Regions from separate parts of the Lentibacillus songyuanensis genome, predicted to be linked through region 2. Evidence: a T-box and tRNA genes for the amino acid it is inferred to sense, from the RefSeq annotation. Region 2 holds a T-box; the other holds one or more tRNA genes.
What was found. The T-box of region 2 lies ahead of WMZ97_RS20495 (valine--tRNA ligase). A T-box ahead of a tRNA ligase gene usually reads a tRNA of that ligase, here a tRNA-Val.
Positions count from the first base shown of each region.

Region 1: it encodes a tRNA-Val, which carries the amino acid that the T-box ahead of WMZ97_RS20495 (valine--tRNA ligase) is inferred to sense. The anticodon was not compared.

Region 1 covers NZ_JBCLVH010000002.1:362,517-373,904, reverse strand. The annotation lists gene WMZ97_RS03885 (hypothetical protein) at 95-358, shown strand; gene WMZ97_RS03880 (GNAT family N-acetyltransferase) at 413-850, opposite strand; gene WMZ97_RS03875 (YjcG family protein) at 847-1,362, opposite strand; gene WMZ97_RS03870 (alpha/beta hydrolase) at 1,493-2,218, opposite strand; tRNA gene WMZ97_RS03865 (tRNA-Val) at 2,381-2,453, shown strand; gene WMZ97_RS03860 (hypothetical protein) at 2,700-2,975, shown strand; gene WMZ97_RS03855 (CPBP family intramembrane glutamic endopeptidase) at 3,484-4,320, shown strand; gene WMZ97_RS03850 (YkvI family membrane protein) at 4,388-5,557, opposite strand; gene WMZ97_RS03845 (IS1634 family transposase) at 6,092-7,807, shown strand; gene WMZ97_RS03840 (CynX/NimT family MFS transporter) at 8,138-9,349, shown strand; gene WMZ97_RS03835 (DUF421 domain-containing protein) at 9,481-10,155, opposite strand; gene WMZ97_RS03830 (CPBP family intramembrane glutamic endopeptidase) at 10,253-10,990, shown strand; gene WMZ97_RS21875 (TIGR04104 family putative zinc finger protein) at 11,082-11,388, opposite strand, start outside.
Region 2 covers NZ_JBCLVH010000034.1:16,780-28,167, forward strand. The annotation lists gene WMZ97_RS20475 (GNAT family N-acetyltransferase) at 1-268, opposite strand, end outside; gene WMZ97_RS20480 (class I SAM-dependent methyltransferase) at 430-1,254, opposite strand; gene WMZ97_RS20485 (hypothetical protein) at 1,402-1,683, opposite strand; gene WMZ97_RS20490 (GNAT family N-acetyltransferase) at 1,844-2,344, opposite strand; gene WMZ97_RS20495 (valine--tRNA ligase) at 2,797-5,445, opposite strand; T-box leader at 5,491-5,730, opposite strand; gene WMZ97_RS20500 (transposase) at 5,893-6,180, opposite strand; gene WMZ97_RS20505 (hypothetical protein) at 6,420-6,758, opposite strand; gene WMZ97_RS20510 (YugN family protein) at 6,945-7,355, shown strand; gene WMZ97_RS20515 (aspartate ammonia-lyase) at 7,491-8,906, opposite strand; gene WMZ97_RS20520 (DNA topology modulation protein) at 9,197-9,700, opposite strand; gene WMZ97_RS20525 (hypothetical protein) at 9,973-10,185, opposite strand; gene WMZ97_RS20530 (DUF3221 domain-containing protein) at 10,667-10,978, opposite strand; gene WMZ97_RS20535 (hypothetical protein) at 11,075-11,388, opposite strand, start outside.

The DNA of each region.
Region 1 (11,388 bases), on a different contig from region 2:
GAAGAAAACGGGTATAGTTAATGGAAGGTGTTAGAAAAGTCAGTCACGAATTAGTATATATAACAAAACATATCGCTGCGTTGGAGGTGATTTGATGGGATATGTGTTACCGGTTTCGCCATTTCAATCCCAGGACTATCAAAAACGTGTCACCCGTGATAAACAGAATCGGTTTTATATTGAGCGTCCGTACAAAACCATCTTAGAATCACACTATCACGACATACGTAAAATGGATTCAAGGCACACGACAGTTGCAAAAAAGAGGAAAGAAGGCAATACCAAAGTTCCTGAACCGGCTGAACATGCCTATGCTGATTTCACGGGAAAAGGACGCTTTTTTAATGAAAGTATCTAGGAATGCTGAGTAATGCCAGCGACTGGCATGCATTTTTCCAATTAACAGACCGTCCTAATCAAGACGGTCTGTTAATTGTTTTATCATCGTTACATGGGGGATGCCAGCATCAAGGAATTCCCCGGATATAGTTTCGTAACCCAGCTGCTTATAAAAAATTTCTGCATGGGTTTGTGCATTTAATTTGGCTTTTTGATACCCGTTTTCTATTATTTCTGCTTCCATTTCTGCAATCAGTTGGGTTCCGTATGATTTTCCGCGTTGCTCTTTGACAACACAAATTCGCTCTAGCTTGCCATAATCGCCGGTAAAACGTAGTCTGCTTGCAGCAATGGCGGTATTGTCCTGTATGCCAATGAAATGGGTTGCTGCTTTATCGAAATGATCAATTTCTTCTTCGGGCGGCACGTGCTGTTCATGAACAAATACAGTGGTACGCACGTGAAATGCCTGTTTGATTTCTTGTTCACGCACAGCTCGTTTGACAATCACACATATTCCTTTCCGAACACAAATGATTCATATACGGTCCATGTGCCATTATCAAGTTGGTACAGTAATTGAAATCGGTCAATCGTATCCTCGATTTTGAAATTTTTCATCTTCAGACTGCCAAAAATATCGGAGTATTCTTCGTACTTTAATTTTTGGGCAATCGTAATGTGTGGAACAAAATTATACGAATCACTTGGAAATTTGTCACTCTGCATTTTTTCGTGTAAATTGATCAATTCCTGAATTGGGTCCACCTTTAAATAAATCGTGTTCGTCACGGGGGCAAAAGTGCTTACCTTGTTGATATTAATTTGGAATGGTTTTGTCTCGTTAGCAATATGCTTCAATTCTGTTATAAGTGGTTCCAACTCATCATTTGTCGCTTCAAAAGCTTCTTTTAGTGTCAGATGCGGTGGAATTAGGGCGTAATGTGGGTCGTAACGTTTTCTGTATGAGTTAACTTCGTCTTGGACAGGCTTAGATGGAAAGGTAACAATTCCGTATTTCATCGTAAAACCTCCTATTCGTATTTTATTTACTAGTACGATGACAAATTTACCCTATCATATGATTTAACCTTAATTATAACAAAATGAAACATAAATTGGAAAGCTTTTAGCAAAAATTTTAAGACAATTGTTATTCAGTAAACATCGTTGTCAATGCCCGTTTTAAATCTTTTTGCCATGGTTTCCATGTATGTGGGCCGTTCAGTTCGTGGTATACATAGCTTGAACCTTTCCCGGCTAAGAGCTGATGCAGTTTTCGATTCGGTGTGAGAAAATCCTCTTTTGAACCATCCGTGGTATGTACAATGGTCTCCTCCAAACCGATCGTATGATAAATATCGAGTAAATGAATATCGTTCGTGTTTTCGACAGCATTTTGCACCGATTCATTTACCAAAGGGGATTGCATAATGACGTTGCCAAACGTATTTGGATAACGGAGTGCTGTCATAAGTGCCAGCGTTCCAGCAAGCGAGTCACCCATTAATGTCCGTGACTGTCCCATATGATAAGATGGAAGTAAATCATCCAAAAATGGTACCGCTTCCTGAACTAAGAATTGGGTGTATGCTTTATTTTGTTTGCCGTCGGGATGATACTTTTCCCGCCGATCAAATTTATCTCGGTAATGAATTCCGATAAATACCGTATTCATAATCGCTTCACTATCTTGCAGTGTATCACTCAATGTTGCCACCCGGCCAAGCTGAAAATAGTCATCTCCATCCTGCATGATGCAAAGATGGTATTTGTATAAAGGGGAAAATGCCTCTGGATAATAGACTTTTAATGTCATCTTTTCATCTAAATATCTGCTTGGAATCGTATAATCTTTCATTGTTCCTTTTCTTGGCAAAACAAACACACCTCTCTTTTTAATGTATAAATTTTACCACGAAATATGTAACTTGGTCAGGTCTCATGTTTCGCTGTACTTGACTTAATCACCTTGAATGTTTTTATTGACAGATAGGACTTCATGATATATATTAAACGAGTCAGCAATTTTATATGAATCGATTCCGTAGCTCAGCTGGGAGAGCGCTACCTTGACAGGGTAGAGGTCGTTGGTTCGAGCCCAATCGGAATCATCGTTTAGAGTCTTTAGCTAACTAAGGACTCTTTAATTTTTTATTCCAAAGAATGAACATGAAGACAGGATGATTTATGCAAACATGAATTATACCGTATTACTTACTTAAGACCACGTACATAATTATTATTCGAAAACCCTTCCATAGTCTTATCCTATACTCTCTATACATAATTAAACTCATAATATCAGTGATCTTTGGAACAATATACTCCGATAAACAAAAAATATTGGAGGTGCATATATGGTACAACAGAACATACACCAGCAGTTACAATGGGCTAGTCGGCAAATAACAGAGGCTAGAAATGCAATTCATCAAGCTCAGGGGTCTGATGCTCAATTGCTTGAACAGGCGGAACAGCAATTACAACAAGCAGAAGACAGCTTACAGGACACACGTCTTCAAGCTGGAACAGAGGCAACAGAAAATCCGCAGTTTCAACAAGCTGCTGAGCAATTACATGATTTACGTCAGCAAGTTCAGGAAGCACAGCAGAATAATAATGATATTTTGTAGCGCGTTATTAGCAAAAGTTGCTAGGGGAAACCTTAGCAACTTTTAATTTGTCAGCGGGTAATAATACGTTTTCAAATAAACCAAAGCCTTGAACATTTAAATTTTTATCCCGCCTTAACGGGCAGTAAGACTTCTGCTGCAAGATGTTGAGGTGGAAAAGATAAGTGGGGGTCAACAGAATGTTCTAGTCATTAGCCTTTGTTCTCCTGTCACAGTAGGGGAGAAAAGGAAATCCCCACTGAATGAAGTTTCACTTTAAATTGTTAACGAATAAAATCCGTATTGCCAAGTAAAGAATTACTAGAGACATGATTCCGGGCTATCCCTCATCCTGGAGTTTGAGAATAAGATCATCTTTAAGATGGATGATATCTTTATTTAGTACGATATACTGGTTTTAAAAGTAAAGAACATATGAATGTTAGCAATTGGGATCTCATGTGTTGACTTTGTTTTTTTCACTTTATACGATTGCTGCAATATTAAATATTTCTTGGAGGGCATGCAAATGGTCATTGATAGATATCGACATCCGATTTTGTTCTATACCTTATCTCTTATCATTCCTTGGACATTATGGTTTATGGCTGCATACGTGAGTTATCTTGAACCGAGTAACAAGTTATATATGGTTACGGAAAGTTTATTCGGAATCATTGGTTTATTAAGTCCGATGGTCATTGCTTTCGTATTGATACTTTCAGATCCTGTCCTACGAAAAGATTTAAGAAAGAGGTTTTTCGGTTTCAGTCATATTAAACCAATTTATTTATTACTGACATGTTTTCTAATGTTAACAAGCATCCTGCTCGCACAAACCATTTCACTGCTTTTTGGTTATAGTACTTCACAATTTTCTTTTTCAACGCATTTTTCATTTACGGGAGGGATTTTTTCAGCCGGGTTTTTATTACTTATCGCTCCGATATTAGAGGAATTAGCTTGGCACTCATATGGTACAGACTGCCTTAGAAGACGATTTAGACTTTTTACGTTGTCTATGATATTTGCCGTCTTTTGGGCTTTTTGGCATCTCCCTTTGTCGTTTATTAAGGATTATTATCAAAATCAAGTAGTTGAGTCGGGTGTTATTTACTCGATAAACTTTATCGTCAGCCTTATCCCTTTCGTTATTCTGATGAACTGGCTATACTTTAAAACAAATCGGAACATTCTCGTTCCCATCATATTTCATTTTACCGCCGGTTTTTTTAACGAAATTTTTTTTACGCACCCGATGAGCAAGGTTATCCAAACTATTCTTTTACTTTTTTTATCTTTGGTAATCGTGTATAAAGAACGTGACTTATTTTTCAAATTGGAGTATGGTGAAAACAGAACTTAATAGATTGTTGAATCTGGAGATAAGTTGGCAAAACCCGACCATGTTATCATAGTCGGGCTCTAAAAAGTTAACTAATTTTATCGTTTATTTGTTCATTTGCTGGTGCCTTATGCCCTTTAAAAATACGGTAGAAGCCGATTACTAACAATGGAAGGCCAAACACAACCAGCATGCAATATCCCAGTATTGTATAACCTGTCGATACCAAATCGCTGATACCAACACCGGATAATATAGCAGACAGCACAAGAGCAATGATGGCTACTGTTCCGTCCATGCCTTTGGACATCGGTGTTTTGCCAACTTCCTTAAGATTATAATTCACCCGGTCGATAAAAGCGTGAATTAGTCCTGTGGCAGTTTCAATCAGGGTCCAGCCAACGACTACACCAAAAATAATAGCAACCCACAGGCCATAGCCACTCAGCATATGCAGCCATGGTACTTCCGCATTGAAGACCTTTTCGCTTGGATAATATCCCATTAAAGCCACATAGGTCAAGAACCAGGGAACAGTCATCAAAATACCGGCTACAGCTCCGGCAATGATCGTATCTTTCATGGACTTTTGTCTTCTAAGTGTAAATAATGCCGCTGGATAAACGGCAAGGTTATAACCAACATAAATAATTCCCGCCCAAATTACGGACCAAATCGTAAAGTTTCCCGCAAAACTAGTATCACCAGAAGCAAATACTTCCTTGATTTCACCTTTTGTGGATGAAATAACCAGGATGGCAAAGATAATGTATGCACCAAATAATGCGACGGTCCCGACTGTTTTAAACCGTTCAATCAATTTATCACCGTAAAAGTTCAAAAGACCTGCTAATATTGCAATAATCGCAACACCGACCCAGTAGTTTAATCCAAGAGTGCTATGCAAAATAGACCCGGTTGCTGCAATAACAATGGAGATCATTAAAATCGCCAGTAGAAAATAGATAATATCAAATAAAAACCATAAAGGACCTAAGAGTTGTTTAACCATGCTGCGGTAATCATATGCTCGGAACCTGCGGGCAATCTCGAACATGAGAAATGCCATTAGTGCAAACCCGACGATAATGAAAATACCTGCAATCCAGCCAAGTGCACCGAATTTTGCTCCATAGGCAACCACTTCTCGTCCTGTTGCGTAACCACCTCCAATTAATGTGGATTGGAGAACAATACCAGGTACAATATATCGCCCAAATGCGCCTTCAAAAAAACTGCTCTTTTCGTTGCTTGCCATTTCCTATCCCTCCGTTTCCTTTTTATAGCAATTCTATTTTAACTTATACTATTTTACCAAAATTGTAAATACACGTAATCAAAATCTTGTGTGAATGGAACAAAATTGGGTGTTTTAATTGGTTTATATTAAGCTGTATCGTGCAAGCATGTACCTATGAGGAAAATGGTTTTACATTATAATAAAATTAAATTAAAATTTAACTAACAGGATCGTTGCGGTGCTCAACTAAACTCTGCACATACATAATGATATGAAGCTTAATAAACATTGGGGGGGTCGTATTGGAGAAATGCATCGTCTCAGACGAAAACCAAAATAAATTAGCAAGCTGGTTGTTATTGATCGGAATTATCTTGATTGCGTCCAATTTACGGGCACCATTACGGGAGTTTGACACCTGAAAACTAAAAAAATGGACAAAAGCCTTGGTATGGCTTTATTTTTTTGTCAAATTTTCCATTTATTTCTTTCGTAACATTTCGTAACGTGTTATAATATAGGTAACTTGAGCTGTTTTGGGGGAGCGATTATATGCGCATTAAAGTGAGTCGTTCTAAAAATTCTACGTCTTATTTTGTGATTAAGGATATTTATCGAAACAAAAAAAGAACAACCAAAGTCGTTGAATCCTTAGGTAATCACGAAGAAATTTTAAATAGACATCCTGGCACAGATCCCTACACTTGGGCAAAAGAATATGCCAAAAAATTAACACTGGAAGAAAAGGAAAGTAACTACAAAATTATTGCGAAATACGATCCTGGCAAGCAAATAGGGCTAGATAAACAAACGCTTTTCAATATTGGTTATCTTTTTTTACAATCAATTTATCACGAGCTAAAACTGGATAAAGTTTGTCAGGAAGTTTCACAAAAATATGGATTTGAATATGATCTTAACGAGATCCTTTCGCGGCTTCTTTATATGCGCGTTCTGCATCCTACTTCCAAAAAAGGCACATTTGAACATACAAAAGATTTACTGGAACCCGCACATTTTCAGTCACATCAAATATACCGGGCTCTCAGCGTCCTAGAAGAACAATCTGATTTTATTGAGGAACAGGTTTATAAAAACAGCTTGAATGTAGTCGGGCGAAACACACAGGTTCTTTATTATGACTGCACAAACTTTTTCTTTGAGATTGAAGAAGAAGATGATTTTAGAGAATATGGCATTTCAAAAGAAAACCGCCCGAACCCAATCGTTCAAATGGGCTTATTTATGGATGGTTCCGGCCTCCCGCTCGCTTTCAGTATGACCCCCGGTAGTAAAAATGAACAACCAACATTGAAACCTTTGGAGAAACGCATTTTAAAAGACTTTAATCTTTCAAAGTTTGTCGTATGCACAGATGCCGGGCTTTCTTCGAATGGGAACCGAATATACAACACCTATGGGGAACGTGCATTTGTGACCACACAATCCATCAAAAAGCTGAAAAAGTTCTTGAAGGAGTGGGCTTTGGATTCCAAAGGCTGGCGATTACCTGGGAGTAATCAAGAAATTAATTTGGATGATATTCGCCATCTTGAACATGATACAAGGACGTACTACAAGGAGCGATGGATAAACGAAAATGATTTGGAACAAAAATTAATTGTTACCTATTCACCTGTTTACAGACGATATCAATCAGCCATTCGAGAAAAGCAAATTGACCGGGCAATCAAAAAAATAAAGAAGCCGGGATCTTTGAATAAACCCCATCAAAATGATCCGAAAAGGTTTATCAAGGCAACTCATGTGACGGAGGACGGCGAAATTGCAGACAAAACCCAGGCGTTTTTGAATCAAGAACAAATAGATAAGGAGTCGATGTATGATGGCTTTTATGCGGTATGTACCAATCTGGAATCTCCAATTGAGGAAATTATCAAGATTAACCAAGGGAGATGGGAAATTGAAGAGACATTCCGCATATTAAAAAGTGAATTCCGGGCCCGGCCTGTTTATTTACAAAAGGAAGGCCGAATAAAAGCACATTTTCTGACATGCTTCCTGTCTCTATTGACGTACCGTATTTTGGAGAAAAAACTAGATGAACGTTTTACCTGCCCTGAATTAGTGAGCACATTGAGGAATATGAATATGCGTGAATTAGATGGAGAAGGATACATACCTGTATTTACTCGAACAAAAATTACGGACGCATTACATGAAGCATTTGTCTTCAGGACTGATTTCGAAATAGTATCCCAAAAAAATATGAAAAAAATTATAAAGCAAACTAAAAAAGGGAAATAGTACGCAGTTCCAACCCCTAAAAAAACCGCCACAAATGTTGACTTCACAACGTTTTTGGCGGTTTTAAGTGTCAAAGATGAGATTTTAACTTATACTATTTTACCAAAATTGTAAATACACGTAATCAAAATCTTGTGTGAATGGAACAAAATTGGGTGTTTTAATTGGTTTATATTAAGCTGTATCGTGCAAGCATGTACCTATGAGGAAAATGGTTTTACATTATAATAAAATTAAATTAAAATTTAACTAACAGGATCGTTGCGGTGCTCAACTAAACTCTGCACATACATAATGATATGAAGCTTAATAAACATTGGGGGGGTCGTATTGGAGAAATGCATCGTCTCAGACGAAAACCAAAATAAATTAGCAAGCTGGTTGTTATTGATCGGAATTATCTTGATTGCGTCCAATTTACGGGCACCATTAACATCGGTAGGGTCTTTGCTGTCCTCTATTCGTGATGATCTGGCAATCAGTAATACATTGGCTGGAGCACTTACAACATTACCATTGCTTGCCTTTGCTATATTATCACCATTTGTATCCGTTATTGCTAATCGTGTAGGTATGGAGCGGACGATATTTTATTCATTCATTTTATTAACCACTGGCCTTGTAATACGGTCTTTATTCGGCGTAACCTTTTTATTTTCAGGTACCGTCATTGTAGGTATTGCGATCGCTTTTGGAAATGTATTACTGCCTGGGCTAATTAAGATGAAATTCCCATTTAAAATTGGATTGATGACTGGTCTTTATGCTGTATTTATGAATCTTTTTGGGGCGCTTGCTTCCGGGATAAGCTTGCCATTATCGAGGATATCCGGATTTGGGTGGAAAGGGTCACTCGCATGCTGGGGTTTTTTTTCAATTATTGCTTTACTGGTTTGGATTTCGCAACTTAAGAGTAAGGCTGACTCTCCTAAGGTACAAAGCCGATCGGAAGTGGTAAATAATAATGTCTGGAAATCATCTCTGGCATGGAACATTACGGTATATATGGGTACACAATCAATGGTTTTTTATACGATGGTTTCCTGGCTGCCGGAAATTTTGAAAGATAATGGATACACTTCTGATGTAGCGGGCTGGATGCTCTCCTTGATGCAATTTGCATTTATACCCTTTACATTCATCGTTCCGGTTATTGCGGAAAAAACGGCAGATCAGCGATTATTAACTGGAATCACTGGTGTACTGGTTATCATCGGTGCCATCGGACTATTTAGCGGTAATACCGTATTCATTACCATTGCAGTGATCTGTATTGGTTCTGCGTGCGGGGCAGCGTTTAGCTTGTCAATGATGTTCTTTAGTTTGCGTTCAAAGGATGGACAGGAAGCATCGAAAGTTTCCGGAATGGCCCAATCATTTGGGTATTTGATAGCAGCAGCGGGTCCGATATTACTGGGTGCCATGCATGATATAACTGCCGGCTGGTTTCTTCCGCTTGCAACAGTGGGGATTGTTGGTATTATTTTGATTGGAACAGGGATGAAGGCAGGAGCGGATAGAAAAATAGCGAGTGCTCGATAAGTATAGATTTGTAACGAATCGGATACAGAAATCGGCTGTTTCGCCGATTTCTGCCAATCCGGCTTGATTGCCTGCCGACCTTTTCTTATAAACAAGGAGCGGTAGAACATACTAATTAAACGATGTCTTGTTCAGCCTCCTTTTCCAACATCAATCGTTAATAAATGATTATCTTTTTCACGAACGGCAGCATAAAAAATGGCGTTTGGATTTCGGTGCCCCGCCGCTTGTAATTCTTTTTCAAGCCATTGTATGTCTTTGTCCAGATAATTCAGGTTTCGGTGTTGAACTTTTCCTTCGATAATAACAGCAATTGGCAGGCCATGGCTTTTTGCTTTTATCCCGAGTTGGCTAGCGGTTATCGGGGTGAATTCCTGCTTTGCAATAATACTGATTTCTCCATTTGGTTCAATGAAGGCAAATTCAACGAGGGTAATGTCTGGATAACCTTTTTCACGCAACATGGCTAATACAGCTGCTAATGTAAAACGGCTTCGTTTCAAATTTTCCCTGATTAATTTACCGTGGCTGATAATCTGTGTCGGCTTGCCAAGGAAAAGTTTATTGAGCACGTTGACAAGTGTGAGTTTGGATAAAACAATGTGCAATATACCGATGGCGATCAATCCACCAACTGCATAACTAACCTTATTATTTGCTAAAGGCCCCATTGCCAGCGTGATGACAAAGAACATCCCAGTTAGGTCATGGGGGGTTAATTGGGCGAAAGCAGATTTGCCCATCAACCGGATAAGGAAAATTGCCAATATGTACAGGATTATTGCTTTGCCAATAAATAAAAACACAAATAAACCTCCGTTTTCAATGGTATTTTCGCAATTAGTATATGTTAATTTGTCAGAAAGTATAGGGATCGTTCCTCAACCAAATGGAGAGATGTATATGGTTAAGTTAATGAAAGAAGAGCAAAATGTGCGCACGTTCAATGGTTCTACCTTCAAAGAACCTGTAGCAATGTTTATCGTCACATTTATTTTGTCGTTGCTTTTTTATAAATTTATAGTTGTGTTCGTACCTGAAAATTATGCGCGTATAGCCGCAGTTGGAAGTCATCTTCCTATGCTAATCATACCCTGGCTGTGGATTCGGTTTCGCATGCGGTCAAATATGGAAAAACTTGTTCTTTGGAAATGGACCGAAAAAAGTATAAAGCCATTGCTCTTGATTGCGGCCTGGCTGCTTCCGTTGCAAATCATAGGTAACCTTGATGTCATAGGTAATCCGCTGCCAATTTGGTATCAACATGGAGCGGGAACCATACTCCTTGAGTTGTTTTTTCAGGGTATCTTTGTTGGGTTTGCGGAAGAGATGCTGATGCGACCAGCGATCCATCGGACGTTATTAGTAAAATCAGGTGGTGGTTTTTACCTTTTTCGGAAGGTTTACATCTCTTTTCCGCTGATCATTACCTCGAGTTTATTTGCAGTTTTGCATATGGTAAACTTCATGAACCAGCCAATTGGACTCACCGTTTTCCAAGCTTTGTATGCGTTTATTATTGGAACCATTTTAGGATATTATTACGAACGCACCCGTAACTACATTGGTACGGCACTGTTACATAATGCGATTGATGTGATCCATGTTGTAGTGGTTCTTTTGGTGGCTTGGATGCTGTAATCGTATAGACAGGTTGGCAAAAATAGAACGTTGCCCTGGCAGGATGATCTTAAGGATTACACACTGAATTCTACCGCGGATGAGAAAACTTCTACTGATGTTTAACGATGCTCCCATAATCAGCATGATATCTCGTAACAAAAGGGTCCGAAAGAATGACTAAAATGGCAAATATAATAATAATGGATATCGTTAGCGGGTAAGAAATAGATATAGGAATGAACTTTCCGAATAAAACGATTAACAATGTCGATAATGCTACCCTTATCCTTGAGCCGATAGTAGGAGGATGTTTTGTTCCGCATGCTTTACAATAAATCGGCATATAACCGTGCATTAGTGATCTGAAAACGTTTCTCCACGAAAATTGCTTATTACAGATTTCACATTGTTGTAAT
Region 2 (11,388 bases):
GTTTTTTCGTCTCGCTTCCAATTCCAACAAAACCGATAATGTTCTTGTTAACTTCGGCAACGAATATGGTGTTCCCGGGTTTATCAAGACTTCCTTGAATTCGTTGCATCTCCTCTGTAATTGTCAGACTAAATTCATCAGATTCAGTCACCATATAAAGATTTTCTTCTGCTATAGATAATTGAATATCTACTAATTGAACAGCGTCATCCAGAATCACCTCTCGAATGACAGCCTCTGATCCATTTTTTAGTTCGACTGTATTCATTCGAACAACCATCCCTTATTTATTTTTTCCAACAATCTGGTCCGATTCAACACTACAGTGCGCAAATCTTTGTTCCAGAATCGATCCCTGTTTGTGTAATAGAGAGACTTCTATTTAATATAGCACTAGCCCTTTGTTTTACAAAGTCCGATAACTTTAAATCACCTAGCACATATAATGAAACTATTTAATGACTGCTCATTGTCATTTGATGTATTCATCAGTTGATAGTAACTATTAACCATTGTTTGTATCATTGGAGGAACCTCGTGGAAGTCTTTACGAATGCTATTCGCATAACTTTTTTCCCACTTTGCGTCTTGTAAATACATAGCATTGACTGTACATTGTTTTTCGATACGGAAATTTGCCTTTTCAAGCAACTCCTGAATTTGTATTTTATGAAACAAATTTTGTATATTTCCATCATTATTTACGAAGTTAGCGTGTAAGGCCAGGATGGAAGCTGCACAAAAATGGGATCGCTGGGTTATGTAAGAAAAGTCAAGATCCCATTCCGCAAAGCATATACGTTTGGCCATTTTTCGCAACTTCTTAAAATAACGGAGTAAATCCTCAGGTCTTTTGAAATACCAAGAACTGTGGGAAAACACTGCTATATCAAATACTTCGTTAGCACAAAATGTTTCAAAATCCATTTCAAAATGAAACGAGATACGTTCTCCCAATGCAGACTTTTTGATCAGGTCTGTTGCCTGTCCCAAACTCAAAGGAGATCCATAATTACGACTGGCAATATCAATTCCGATAATCTTTCCGTTTTTCCCCACTGCGTCAGCTAATGCTACTGTTGTATCGCCTTGACCACAGCCAATTTCTAATATACGCATACCTTTTTTTACCCCAAATGCTTTCACTAAGTCTAATCGATGTTGTAACTGGACTTGCTGAATTTCATCTTCTTCAAATAGCTTGTATGTAGATAAAAACGTTGATAGGGATTCGTTTAATTCAATTGATTTCAATATCATACCTCCAGACTCCAAGTTATCCTTACTTAGGTTCAAAGCTATCTTAAATACTATAATCCTTTACTTTATTTAAGAGATTTCCTCTTCAACTAACTGGCCCGATTCAGGCAAAGTGTTTGTTTCACAACTGCGCCCGTTTGATTAATAAATAATAAACGTGTTTATTAATGCTATAATAACAATAACCAATATGAAGTATCCTTCGCTTACTTTTATATTTCTATTTTTAAATAAGAGTGAAATTACCACTTCTAAAATTTTATAAATAATGAATACTAAAATAGCCAAAGGTATTATCCAGTACCAATTTTCTCTACCTAAGTCTATAAAAGATGCAATTATGCTGGCAGCTAAAAGTCCAACAGAAAGAGATATTAGCCCCACCAAATTTCCCTCATTACGTTCAAAAAGTTTTTTGGACAATATTTTCTTCCCCCTTTATCTCGTCTTAACGGACAGAAGACCCCCACTAAATGAAGTTTCACTTTATTGACCTATACACCCTGTGCAACAAAATGACCTGTTTGTATGATAGGGACGTAATTGTTTATGAAGCAATCGCCATCTCGCAGAAGCACACTTTCTAAAAATACAAAACCATATGATCTACATCAACATATGCATGTTGAAATTTTAATGCCTTTCTATCTGTTCCAAAGCAATCAAAACCCACTGATTTATAAAGATGCTTTGCCACTTGATTCTTAGAAGCAACCGTTAAATACAGCTGTTCAATACCTTCCATGCTTTGTGCTTCTTTCATTGCTTGTACCAGTAATTTCTTCCCAATTCCACAACCGCGTTTTTGAGGAATAACATATGTTGACACTATATTAGCCCTATGGATAAGCTTTTGTTTATTCTCCCTAACAATAGTAATGATGCCTATAAGTTGCGAGTTTTCAAAGGCACCAAATGTAATAGATAGGCCCTGTTCTTTCAATCTGTTTTTATATAGTTCAACTGGTTGTTCTTTTTCTTCCTCATAACTAGTGGCAAATGCTTCTGGATTTTTTTGCAAAGACTCCAGTCTTAACTCAAGGTATTGCTCGACGTCATTTTCTTTTAATTTCCTAATCTCCATCGTAAATCCCCCTGATTAAATATACAAACTCAATTCCTTTCGCTTGCTCAACCATATGACCCGATGCATAAAGTGAAACTTCATTCAGTGGGGGTTCCCTTTCTCCGCCACTGAATGTTAGTTGAACAGAATCGGACCTTTACGGGCAGTTGACCCCCACTTATTTTTTCGTTCCACTTCAAAATCTTGAAGTGGGGGTCTTACTGCCCGTTAAGGCGGGATAAACACGAAGACCTTATAATTATTTTAACATAATTAGTTTCACGACCTAAAAATGATTCAGAAATTTCCCTTAAAAATCTTTGACAAATGTCACATCTCCTTATAAATGTCGCATTAATGGTGTTGTATGCTCGGTTAAACTCACCAAAAAAGGGATGCCAATTCTTTTGCGAATTGCATCCCTTTTTCCGAGAACTGGCCGTGTTATTTTAAACTGCAGCTTCTCTGTTTTACCCTCTTAGTTCTGTTAGTCGTGCCTTTACCTTCGCCTGCTTATCCAAATAATCCTGTTCTTTTTGCTTTTCTTCGTCCACTACTTTTTGTGGTGCTTTCTTGACAAAGTTTTCGTTGGCCAATTTCTTCTGGACACGTTCAACTTCTTTATTCCACTTTTCCAGTTCACTTTCCAGACGTTTGATTTCCTTGTCAAAATCAATTAATCCTTCCAGTGGTAAAAACAGCTCTGCTCCGGTAACGACTGCCGACATGGCTTTATCTGGAACCGTAACTTCCGAAGCGATCACAAGCTCACTTGGGTTACAGAATCGTTCCAAATATTCCCGTTCGCTTTCCAATTCAACTCGTACCCCTTCATCCTCTGCCTGAATCAGTAACCGAATTTGTTTCGACATCGGCGTATTTACTTCCGCGCGAATATTTCGTACGGATTTAATAATCGATACTAGCCGGTTCATCTCACTTGCAGCCTGTTCATCGTGCAGCTCCGCTTTTACCTCTGGCCATTTGGCAATCGTAATGGATTCTCCTTGATGTGGAAGTGCCTGCCAAATCTCTTCGGTGATAAATGGCATGTATGGATGCAGCATGCGCATCGTCTGATCAAGTACAAAGCTGAGCACCGAGCGTGTCGTCTGTTTCTTCGCTTCATCTTCGCCGTATAACGGAATCTTGGCCATTTCAATATACCAGTCACATAGTTCATCCCAGATAAAGTTATACAACGCACGGCCTGCTTCGCCAAATTCGTATTTATTCGTGTTTCGCGTTACCTGCTCGATGGTATCATTTAACCTGGTTAAAATCCATTTATCAGCTAAAGAACGTTCACCAGACAGATCAATATCCTCGTACGTGAAGTTTTCCATATTCATTAACGAAAAGCGGGAAGCATTCCAAACTTTATTTGCAAAATTCCATGTCGATTCTACCTTGCTCCAGTAGAAACGCAAATCCTGTCCTGGCGAAGATCCGGTTAATAGGAAATACCTTAAGGAATCTGCGCCATATTTATCAATAACATCCATTGGGTCAACGCCATTACCGAGCGATTTACTCATTTTGCGCCCCTCTGCATCACGAATTAACCCATGAATTAACACATCGTTAAACGGACGCTCACCAGTGAATTGTTTTGACTGAAAAATCATCCGGGCGACCCAGAAAAAGATAATGTCATACCCGGTCACGAGTACATCGGTGGGGAAATATCGTTTGAAATCCTCTGCATCCAGGTCCGGCCAGCCCATTGTAGAAAACGGCCATAGACCAGAAGAGAACCAGGTATCCAATACATCTTCGTCCTGCTCCCAATTTTCGATATCCTCAGGTGCCTCGCGCCCAACATATACCTCACCAGTCTCCTTATGATACCATGCCGGAATACGGTGCCCCCACCACAGTTGACGGGAAATACACCAATCGCGGATGTTTTCCATCCAATGCAAATAGGTCCGCTCAAAACGTTCGGGAACAAAATGGACCTTTGTCGCTTCATCTTTCTGCAAAGCAACAGCGGCATCGGCCATTGGCTGCATGTTGACAAACCATTGTGTCGATAAATATGGTTCCACCACCGCACCACTGCGCTCCGAATGGCCAACCTGATGGGTGTGATCCTCGATTTTAAACAATACGCCAGCTGCTTGAAGATCCTGAACGATTTGTTTCCGACAATCAAAACGGTCAAGGCCATCATATTTACCGGCCTTTTCATTCATCGTTCCATCTTCGTTCATCACAAGCACCCGTTCGAGATTATGGCGATTTCCCACCTCGAAGTCATTCGGGTCATGTGCCGGTGTAATCTTGACGGCTCCAGAACCAAACTCCATATCAACATAATCATCCGCAACGATTGCAATTTCCCGGCCAACAATTGGCAAAATTGCCTTGCGTCCGACTAAATGCTTGTAACGGTCATCATCCGGATGAACAGCGATTGCTGTATCACCGAGCATCGTTTCAGGACGTGTTGTCGCAATTTCAATATATTCCTCACTATCCTTTAACGGGTAGCGTAAATGATAAAAATGGCCCTGTACTTCCTGATAAATCACCTCAATATCCGAAAGAGCTGTCTTGGTTTTAGGGTCCCAGTTAATGATATACTCCCCGCGATAAATCAATCCCTTTTCATACAGGGTAACAAATACTTCACGAACCGCATTGGATAACCCTTCGTCCATGGTAAACCGTTCCCGGGAATAATCCAGTCCAAGACCTAATTTCTCCCATTGCTGGCGGATGAAATTAGCATATTCCTCTTTCCAATCCCAGACTGTTTCCACAAATTTTTCCCGGCCTAAATCATACCGGCTTTTCCCTTGATCGCGAAGTTTCGCCTCAACTTTTGCCTGGGTAGCAATGCCTGCATGGTCCATTCCAGGCAACCATAGTACATCGTAGCCTTGCATACGTTTCATTCGTGCCACCGTATCCTGCATGGTCGTATCCCACGCGTGTCCCAAGTGCAATTTTCCAGTTACATTTGGTGGCGGAATAACGATCGTAAACGGTTCTTTCGTTTCATCACCAGTTGCTTCAAAAAACTTGCCGTCCAGCCAGAACTGGTAGCGGCCTTTTTCGCTTTCTTGCGGGTTATATTTTGATGGTAAGGCTGATCTTTCCTTGTCACTCACAATTTTTTCCTCCTTTTTTGAATATAAAAAAATCCCTCTCTCCCCATAAAGGACGAAAAGGATTTGTTTCCGTGGTACCACCTTTGTTTACAAATCATTGCTTGCACTTGTACACTCATGCTTGTTAACGGTCAGCAGCCGGCTTTTTTTACTACTCACTAGGGCTTTCAAAAAAGCTGCATCAAGGGCGACCTTCCAGGTAATCTGTTCCTGGGAAATTTTCAGCTACGCATTTCCCTCTCTTTTAGGTGATTATCCTGTACTCCTCCCTATCGTCACATTTGATTATGAAGGATACTCGAAATGTGCTGCATGCTCGCAACACCTTATTACCCATTATTTTATCGATAACCAATCAAAAAAGCAATATAAATGTATCTCACGTTCTGCCATGGCTATGATCATGTGCCAAAAATGATCAAACGTGCGCGTAATGAAATTGCTTTCTCATTCATATTCGCGTTCCTCCAGGCTTAACAGCAAAAGCCTGTAAAGAATGTAGACGCCTATGTAAGATCCGGCAATTAAGAAAAAAGGATTTAAAAATATCGCATGAATCGCCGTCATGAAAACCGTTTTATCTATAATAATTTGATATATCGATAAGGAAGCAATATTCCCAAACACCAAGACGGCTACAATGCTGACTAAATTGTAAATAAACCTTAGTCGTGGCCAAATCTGTTGAGTATAGAACATCAATAAAGGAAGAATGATACTTCCAGCAATTAGCATGATCTTCACGTATACCACCTCACCCAGACCGTTTTTACTAGTATGGACGATATGTATCATCCTATCCAGTAACCGTTGACATACTTTAGACTATTTCCTTTAAGGGAAGAAGAAATGAGCTATAGACGGCATTCTTTTTCAACTAAAGAAAACTGTATTGCGAATGATTCACGAATGTAAAAAACCGCACCGAAACCGCCTTATTAGATAGTCGTCAATAGATAGCAGGCTTAGTGAAATTAATTTGTACGGTTATTCAAATGGACTTTTAATAGTTTTGTCTCACCATCTGCTGTAAATTGGACAGTCTTTAAAACGGGTCCGATTAGATTTTCTTCATTGTCGTCTGCTTGTTTTCTTAAAAGTTCTTCCATACTCTTGACATTAGTTTCCGAGATTTGAACCGAGTAGGTAGTATTTGGATTTACCTTAATAGGTATTTTCTTAGTTCCATTTGCTATTATAATTTCAGGTGTAAGTAAATTAACTGTTTTGCCAGTTTTTTTTGATTTAGGTTCAACAGTCATGTAATAGTATTGATTTTCCTTTTTGTCCACAATTTTTAAAGAAACACGCATTACTTTTGCTTCTTCCTTCTGATCTACTGAATCACCTTGGTTCGAACAACCAATTAAACAAATTACTAATAGAAAAATTAAAAGGGATCTAATCGATATCACTTCCTTATTTTAGTTAATTATTACATTTATGTATGTAGTCTCCATTCCTGTTAATACTATGAAAAAGAACGAAGGAGTGGTTTCATGTTACATTTGGAAACGGATATGGAAGGCAAGCAAATGTCTTTTGGGGAAGCCCAAAAAACGCTGAAAAAGCACGGTTTTAACATGGGTGGCAATTGGGAATATGATAGCGGGATGTTTGATAGTGTCATGCATCGAGAAAATGGAGAAACGTTTTATATCCGAATGCCTTTTCAAGTACTCAAAGGTGAATTAGATAGAAAAGATGCATGGATCGAATTCCAAAAACCCTTTGTCATCAAACATGTTGTTAATATTGGACTCGACAAGGATGAGAATTCGTTACTAACAACATCCGGTTTGAGTCAATTCCAGGAACCTCTTGATACGGATGGTCTTATCCGCGATAAAAGCAAATGGCAAGAATTTGGTGAAGAAGCGATTGGCGATATATTGGATAAATTACGTTGATTAGGTGTCACTTCCCAAGTTTTGTCGAAATGATTGCGCTAAGAAATGAAACGTTCAAAATTTTAATTAACCTCATTTAGCAAAATATATAACATCATTCAGGAAGTGACAGGTACCTTCACACATACATGTTGTTTATTTTGTATCCAAAAATTGACTTCCCGCGATGCCCGGAGTAGTCATTTCACGCGGATCCAAAATGATATCCAATTCTTTATCTGACAATAGGTCGTGCGCCTTGCAAATTTCTTTGATCGTCAGCCCTGTTTCGATCGCCTGTTTGACGACTTGTGCAGCTGTTTCGTATCCTAAATGTGGGTTCAATGCAGTTATGATACCGTAACTTTCTTCCACATACTCCCGGCACTGCTCCACATTGGCTTCCATTCCGCTGACTGCATAGCGTGTAAATACATCCAACCCGTTTCTCATAACTTTTAATGACTGCAGCAGATTAAGGATGATGACTGGACCCATGACATTTAATTCAAACTGCCCCGCTTCTGAGGCCATGCTGATCGATTGGTCATTGCCCGTTACCTGAAACGCAACCTGGTTCACTACTTCAATCATGACCGGGTTTACTTTTCCCGGCATAATAGACGAGCCAGGCTGTTTAGCTGGAAGATTGATTTCCCGAAATCCCGTCATCGGTCCGGACGCCATCAAGCGAATGTCATTGCAAATTTTGGACATGTTAAGTGCCGACACCTTCAATGCCGCTGATAACGTCGTATATCCATCCGTGTTTTGTGTTCCATCGACCAAATTTTTCGCCAAATGCACCTTTACACCAAGCTGTGCGGACAATTGTGCCGTAACCTTGTCAATGTACTCTGGCTTGGCGTTAAGGCCTGTCCCAACAGCAGTTGCCCCCATATTAATAGTCAACATTTCTTCCGCTGCCTGCGCAATTCTTCTCATATCCCGGCCAACCACCTCAGAATAAGCACCAAATTCCTGGCCCAAGCGAACTGGAACAGCGTCTTGCAAATGTGTCCGCCCCATTTTCAAAACATCCTGAAATTCATTTTCTTTATTGATAAATTCCTTTTTCAACGCAGTCATGGTCGTGGCCAATTCCTGAGCCATGCGGTAAGAAGCAATTTTTAAAGCTGTTGGTATCGTATCATTTGTCGATTGAGACATATTTACATGCGTATTTGGCGAACAGAAATCATAATTCCCTTTTTCTCTTCCCAACATCTCCAAAGCGCGATTGGCCAACACTTCATTCATATTCATATTAATGGAAGTACCTGCTCCACCTTGAATCGAATCGACGACGAACTGGTCTAGTAATTTACCTGCGATTACTTCTTCTGCGGCTTTCACAATCGCCTTTCCAATTGGTTCAGGAAGCATATCTGTATGCATATTCGCTAATGCCGCTGCTTTTTTCACCTCTGCAAGCCCAAGAACGAGCTCTTTATGTACAGGGATTTCCGTAATCGGAAAGTTTTCCAAAGCCCGTACCGTCTGCACCCCATAATAAGCATCTTTTGGGACTTCTTTCATTCCTAAGCTATCTTTTTCCATTCTCATGTGCATGTCATGATGCTCCTTTTTCTTGTTCCATTTCATCCTAGTTTGAATTCTTGTTAATAGACATTGAAAGACTAACGCAAAAGGGTTTTAATGTCAACAAAATGGAGTAAATACACAAAAAGCGGATGGGGAAAGTATTAGGAAGATATTCAAACAAACCCGGAGCTGTCCTCATTAATTACAGCTTTTCTTTACACAATTAAACAGTTGTTAAACAATCTGACCCTTTATTTCAAGATCGGACGCTGATCTTTGTTCCAGAATCGCACCCATGGAATGTGATACTTGAATTTTTATACTTCTTCTAAAAACTTTCGAATTTGTTTAGGGGTTCTTAAAATGATAATTTGTTTTTCTGTAGATAATGGTGCTAGCTTCTTTAAAATTTCTGGTCTTTTTGCTTTCGGGTAATTCCATATCCATTTTAGAAAGCCGAAATCTAACCTTTCCGCACACCCCTCTCCCATATCTGGTCTAGTTTTATTTCTGTACTGCAACATTCTTTTAAAGGCGCGATAAACACAGATTGTTCGATGGACATCAAGGAAGATTATTGTATCTGCCGCACGAAGCCTTATATCCATCGTTCCACCATAATTTCCATCAATAATCCATTTTTCATTTTTAACTAACTCATTTTGTATCTCCCATTGTTCATTCCTTGGAACACCTACCCAATTTGGCTTCCAAAATAGGGCATCTAAATGATATACCCTTAATTTTAGCTTGACTCCTAATTGTCTGGCCAATGTTGATTTTCCCGAGCCTCCTGATCCAATTAGGATAATTTTTTTCATAAAACCCCGTCCTTCTTCAATAAAATGAAACTTCATTCAGTGGGGGCTTCCATTTTTACCCCACTGTAGAGGAACAAAGGCTAAGTTCTCAGGCGTCTGAGTTGCAACGCCTTTGTGACCTGCATCGTGCAGACCCAAACATAATCAGACCTTTGTTATGCAGTTGTTCCCACTTATCTTTTTTGTTCCGTCCTAAAATCTTAAAGTGGGGGTCTTACTGCCCGCTAAGGCGGGATAAAATGGTGAAATTCTGGCACAACGTTATTCGATTATCATGACCTTTGGCTGTTATTAACACTATCTTTCTTTTTCTTTTCATTCCACTTATAGGGTGTTTTTGTCCACTCCCAAAAAATATAAAACAAATAGAAAAAAACAGAAAATCCAGCATTATTTATCCAATGAATCTCGCTATTAAAAATCAATTGCTTTACGGTTAAAAACGCAAACACAGCTATTGGTAATCCAATATCCTTTTTAAACATACTACGCCTCCAAATGTCTGCAAACTGTTGCGGTTTTAGGGAAGGGGCCCCGATTGACAAAAAAGCGCATGTCATCCCAACAAATAAATCACAATCAATGCGTAAATACTAAAATCAACAAACTAATGACAAATAGAACGTATGCAATCTGTATGATGATGTACATGCTGAATTCAAAAGTTGAAAGTTTTCTTTGTTTTTTCGTTTTTTGTAAATGCCGTAAATAGAAAGCTGCACTAATAATAAGTATTATGTAAGAAATGATACGCAACATTTCTGCAAAAATGATCAAGGATATCAACTCCTTCCCTTTGCACACTGTTGTCATTAATCCCCAATAACCTGCTAAAGTGGCGTTTCTTGCAGTCACTATGCAGGTTATTAAAAACGTAAATGGATACGGATTATTCAACCAAATGCCCCAATTCCGGAAGAGTATTTATCCCGGATCATTGTTAACAGCATAAGGTATCTACTATTATTACTCCATCCATTCCACAAAAATTGTTTTAATTTGAGCGGGATTTGATTCCAGAACCGTACCATCGAATGTTACATTTACTTTATCCCCAACCTGAAACGCTTGTGCATGATTTACGGAAAGATCAACCAATACACGCCCCTCTGCAATACTTCCTTCTTCAGCATCAACAAGTGCCTTCTGACCGTTAATTTCCTTGATTGTTCCCTTAAAACTTGCTCTTACTTCGCTTTTGTCATTGGTTTGATTATCGGTGGAATGACAAGCAACGAGCAGACTACTTATTAAGATGAATAAAATAACCTGTTTCATATAATTTTATCACCATTCATACGTTAGTAAGCTATGATTTAAAGTTGGTATGTATATTAGCGCTCATCCTTATCAGCGCTAAATGCCATTTTGCATCTAATCCATCTCAAGTATTTGAATAAACTTTTCAACCTCTTCATCGTCACCAGGGTCAATGGATACTTGATTTGTATTTTCAATCAGTTTTTGATACGTATCCTCACCAGCAGGATTCTCGCCATCCCAACGTTTCGGAACTTCATACACATTGATTGTTCCATCTCCGTTGCTGCTATAAGTCACCACGCCATCCACTAAGCGTGTGCCTGACAGCTGAACAACATCTTCCGGATAATCGGCACTCGTCTCATCATTCGGATTAAGTGGTTCACCAGCCGGTATCTGGTCCGCATACAATTTATCTATCTCCT